DNA from 2 places in the Isoptericola sp. NPDC019571 genome. Region 2 is predicted to be linked to the other one. Evidence: predicted binding sites of a transcription regulator. Region 2 holds the regulator's gene; the other holds the start of a gene.
The links. The regulator Rex, encoded in region 2, represses fermentation and respiration genes when NADH is low (regulators of the CRP and FNR family bind a similar motif). The targets are predictions, from matches to a motif close to CTTGTGAANNNNTTCACAAG.
Positions count from the first base shown of each region.

Region 1: pflB (formate C-acetyltransferase) is a predicted target of Rex. The motif match lies at 1,260-1,279, and genes of this name have one in related genera.

Region 1 is NZ_JBIRXZ010000005.1:76,634-79,021, reverse strand. It holds gene pflB (formate C-acetyltransferase) at 1-1,222, opposite strand, end outside; gene ACH443_RS10540 (HAD family hydrolase) at 1,330-1,683, opposite strand; gene ACH443_RS10535 (hypothetical protein) at 1,680-1,994, opposite strand; gene dxs (1-deoxy-D-xylulose-5-phosphate synthase) at 2,066-2,388, opposite strand, start outside.
Region 2 is NZ_JBIRXZ010000001.1:605,881-608,268, forward strand. It holds gene ACH443_RS02760 (HAD family hydrolase) at 1-251, opposite strand, end outside; gene ACH443_RS02765 (glutaredoxin family protein) at 293-559, shown strand; gene ACH443_RS02770 (redox-sensing transcriptional repressor Rex) at 591-1,265, shown strand; partial or broken gene ACH443_RS02775 (YceI family protein) at 1,234-1,773, opposite strand; gene ACH443_RS02780 (MarR family winged helix-turn-helix transcriptional regulator) at 1,876-2,382, shown strand.

The DNA of each region.
Region 1 (2,388 bases), on a different contig from region 2:
CGCCCCACGCGGGGCGGATCTGCTCGTCCGACTCGTACTGCACCGCGGACGTGTCGATCGACACCTTGGCGCAGAACTCCTTGAACCCCGCGGGCAGCCGAGGGCTCCAGAAGACCGTCATGTTCGGCTCGGGCGCCGGGCCCAGGTTGTACAGGGTCTGCAGGAAGCGGAACGAGTTCTTCGTGACGAGGGGCCGGCCGTCCTCGCCCATCCCGCCGATGGTCTCGGTGACCCAGGTCGGGTCGCCGGAGAACAGCGCGTCGTACTCGGGGGTGCGCAGGAAGCGCACGATCCGCAGCTTGATGACGAAGTCGTCGACGATCTCCTGCGCCTCGGGCTCGGTGAGCCGCCCGGCGGCCAGGTCGCGCTCGATGTAGACGTCGAGGAAGGTCGACGTGCGGCCGAGCGACATCGCGGCGCCGTTCTGCTCCTTCACCGCGGCGAGGTAGCCGAAGTAGAGCCACTGCACGGCCTCGCGCGCCGTCGTCGCCGGGCCCGAGATGTCGTACCCGTACGACGCGGCCATCTCCTTGAGCTCGCCCAGCGCGCGGATCTGCTCCGCGTGCTCCTCGCGCTCGCGCACGACGGACTCGCTGAACGGCTGGACGTCGAGGCCGAGCTTGTCGACCTTCTTCGCGGCGACCAGCTGGTCGACGCCGTACAGGGCCACGCGGCGGTAGTCGCCGATGATGCGTCCGCGCCCGTAGGCGTCCGGCAGGCCGGTGATGACGTGCGAGCTGCGGGCGGCGCGGACGTTCGGCGGGTAGACGTCGAAGACGCCCTGGTTGTGCGTCTTGCGGTACTCGGAGAAGACCTTCTTGAGGTCCTCGTCCACCGGGTAGCCGTAGGTCTTCAGCGCACCCTCGACCATGCGCCAGCCGCCGTTCGGCATGATCGCGCGCTTGAGCGGGGCATCGGTCTGCAGGCCGACGATCAGCTCCGCGTCCCGGTCGATGTAGCCCGGCCCGTGCGCGGTGATGCCCGCCGGCGTGTGCGCGTCGACGTCGTAGACACCCTTCTCGCGCTCGGCCGGGAACATCGCCGAGAGCTGCTCCCACACCGCCGTGGTGCGCGCCGTCGGTCCCGCGAGGAACCCGTCGCCCCCCGTGTACGGGGTGTAGTTGCGCTGGATGAAGTCGCGCACGTCGATGCCGTCGCACCACGGTCCCGGGGTGAAGCCCGTCCAGGCGGTGGTCGTGGTGGGTGCCGCGTCGGTGGTCATAGGGAGCCCCCTCCTTCTGAGGTATGACCACAGCCTATTCGTGAACATCTTCACAAGCGATGCCGAGCGGCTGTGACGTCGCAGACACCGCCGAACCGGTCGCGGGTTCAGTCCAGGACGAGGGCGGGAGGGGACGTCGCGAGCGCGAGGGCCGCGCGGGTCGTCGGCGCGACGACGTCGGGCCGGTCCGGCCCGTCCCACGACCGACCGTGGGAGACCCACGCCGTGCGCGTGCCCGCCGCGCGCCCGGCCGCGACGTCGGCGTGCCCGGCGTCGCCGACCATCCAGACCTGGCGCCGGTCCGCGTCCGCCGCACCCAGTCGCTCGAGGGCGATCTCGAGCAGGCGCGGGTCGGGCTTGGCGACACCTTCCTCCTCGGACACCACGACGGCGTCGACGTGGTCGCCGAGGCCGCAGCGCGCGATCTTGCCGCGCTGCTGGGCCGACGTCCCGTTGGTCACGACGGCGACCCGGTGACCCGCGCCACGCAGCGCGTCGAGGGCGGGGAGGACCCGTCGTACACCCGGACGCCGTCGAGGATGCCGGCGCGGAACCGCCGGATCGCGGCGGGGACGTCGTCGTCCCAGCCGAGGCGGTCGATCAGCACCCGCGCGAGCGCCTCCTTGGAGCCGTGCCCGCCCTCGTCTGCGGCGAGGATCGCGCCCAGCTCGGCGGGACCCAGCCCGGCCCTGTCGACCTCGCCCGACGCCCACGCCTCGAACGCCTCGGCGCGGCCCACCAGGGTGTTGTCGAGGTCGAGGAGCCAGATCATGACGGGAGGCTAACGGCCGGGGCGCGGTCGCACCCGGCCGTCTCGCCGCGCGGGCCCCGTGGCGGGTGGCGTCAGTCCCGGGCGAGCACGGCGAGGGTGTCCCGCACGGCGTCCTCGGCCCGCATCCGCTGCTGGCCGAGGATCTGGTCGCGGCTCGCGTGGTCGAGGAAGGCCACCGGGAGGCCGACGTGCACGAACGGCGTGCGCACGCCCTGCTCCCCCGCCCGCTGGGCGGTCATGGCGCCGACGCCGCCGTCGACGACGCCGTCCTCGATCGTGAGCACGAGGTCGTGCTCGCCGGACAGCTTCACCAGCGCCTCGGGCACCGGCAGCACCCACGTCGGCGCGACGACGTCGACCGCCAGGCCGTGCGCGGCCAGGGACTCGCCCGCCG
Region 2 (2,388 bases):
GCCACCGAGCGCCCGGCGATGAGCGACAGGGCGCGGCTGCGCACGGTCTCGATCTGGGAGCGGGACTCGCCGAACACCAGGTACTTCGCCTGGATCAGCGCGAACCGCAGCAGGTCGCGGGTGCCGAAGAACCGGCGCTGGTACAGGGCGCGCGCCAGGTGGAAGGCGCTGGCGCCCCGGATGATGGTGTTGTCGACGTCGAAGAAGGCTGCGGCGCGCGCCGGCGGGGACGACTCGGCAGGCGACGGCATGCGGCCCACTGTATCGGCGCCGCTAGTCTTGGCAGGTGAGCATGCCGCAGGGATCCGAAGGCGAACCCCGGGTGCTCCTGTACACGCGTGCCGGCTGCCACCTGTGCGAGGAGGCTCGGGCGGTGGTCGCGGACGTGTGCGGGGCCGCGGGCGAGACCTTCCGGGAGGTCGACATCGACGTCGACGGCCCCGGCGGGGACCTGGTGGGCAAGTACGGGGACTACGTGCCCGTCGTCGAGGTGGACGGCGTGCAGCAGGGCTTCTGGCGGGTGGACGGCGCGCGGCTGGCGCGCCGGCTGGCCCGCTGAGCCCGGGAGAGGACGACAGGGTGATCCAGCAGTGATCGAGCTCGGTGAGGCGACGGTGCCGGCCGCGACGGTGGCGAGGCTGCCCTACTACCTGCGCGCCCTGCGCGACCTGGCGGAGGGCGGTGTGACGACGACGTCGTCGTCGGAGCTGGCGGAGCGGTCGGGGGTGGGGTCGGCGCAGCTGCGCAAGGACCTGTCCTACCTCGGGTCGTTCGGCACGCGCGGCGTGGGCTACGACGTGCAGTCGCTGGCGCAGTACATCGCGACGGCGCTGGGGCTCGGGTCCGAGCACCGGCTGGCGATCGTCGGCATCGGCAACCTGGGCCACGCCCTGGCGAACTACTCGGGCTACGCGGCCCGCGGGTTCCAGGTGGTGGCGCTGCTGGACGCCGACCCTCAGGTGGTCGGGAACTCCGCGGCCGGGCTGACGATCGAGCACGTCGACGCGCTGGAGGACGTGCTCGCGCGCACCGGCGTGTCGATGGTGGTGCTGGCGACCCCCGGGCCGGTGGCGCAGGCCATCGCCGAGCGGATCGTGGCGTGCGGGGTGCGGGAGATCCTGTCCTTCGCGCCGGTGGCGCTGCAGCTGCCCGACGACGTCGTCGTGCGCTCGGTGGACGTGGCCGGCGAGCTGCAGATCCTCGCGTTCCACGCCGCGGCCCGGGCAGCCACCAACGGCACCCCGAGACGTCGAGGGCGATCTTGACCTTGTCGCCCACGAGGACGCCGCCGGTCTCGAGCGCGGCGTTCCAGGTCAGGCCGTAGTCCTTGCGCGAGATCTCGATCTCGGACTCGAAGCCCGCGCGCGGGTTGCCGAAGGGGTCGGTGGCGGTGCCGGTGAACTCGGTCGGCAGCTCGACCGAGTTGGTGACGCCGTTGATCGTGAGGTCGCCGGTGATCGTGTAGTCGTCACCGTCGGTGGAGATGTCCTTGGACGCGAAGGACCAGACCGGCTTCTCCTCGGCGTGCCAGAAGTCGGCGCTCTTCAGGTGGCCGTCGCGGTTCTCGTCGCCCGTGTTGACCGACGCGGCGTCGAGCTCCGCGGTGACGGCCGTGGACTCGAGGTCGTCACCCACGGTGATCGCGCCGGACGCGATGGCGATCGTGCCGCGCACCTTGGCGATCCCGGCGTGGCGCACGGAGAACGAGGCGGTCGAGTGGGCGGTGTCGATGGCGTAGGTACCGGCGGTCAGGCCTGCGGGCAGCGCGGTCATGGTGTCTCCCTCGGGTTGGGTCGTGCTGACGTTCACCAAGATAGTTGATGAATCAACTATCGTCACGAGGGGTGGAACGCGGCGCTCTCGTAACCTATTCCCGTGGGTGCGACGAGTGCGCGGGAGCGCGACGACGAGGGCCGGGCGGACGTGCGCTGGCTCGACGTGGAGCAGCAGTGGGCATGGCGACGGTTCCTCGAGGGGACGTCCCGCTTCTTCGAGGCGCTCGGGGACGCCCATGACCAAGGGCTGCCCGTCACGCTCGGCGAGTACCACCTGCTGGTGCAGCTCTCCGAGGCGCCGGGACGGACGCTCCGGATGTCGGCGCTCGCGGACTTCCTCGCGCTGTCGCGCAGCCGCCTGACGCACACGGTCGACCGCATGGAGCGGCGCGGGCTCGTGGTCCGCACGCCGGTGCCGGGCGACCGTCGCGGCGTGAACTGCGTCATGACCGACGCCGGGTACGCGGCGCTCGTCGATGCCGCACCCGGCCACGTCACCGCCGTCCGTCGCCTGCTGGTGGATGCCCTCACCCCCGAGGAGTTCGCGACCCTGGGCCGCGCCATGGCGAAGGTGGCGGACGCGGCCAGGGGGCCGGCGGCACCCTGACGTGAG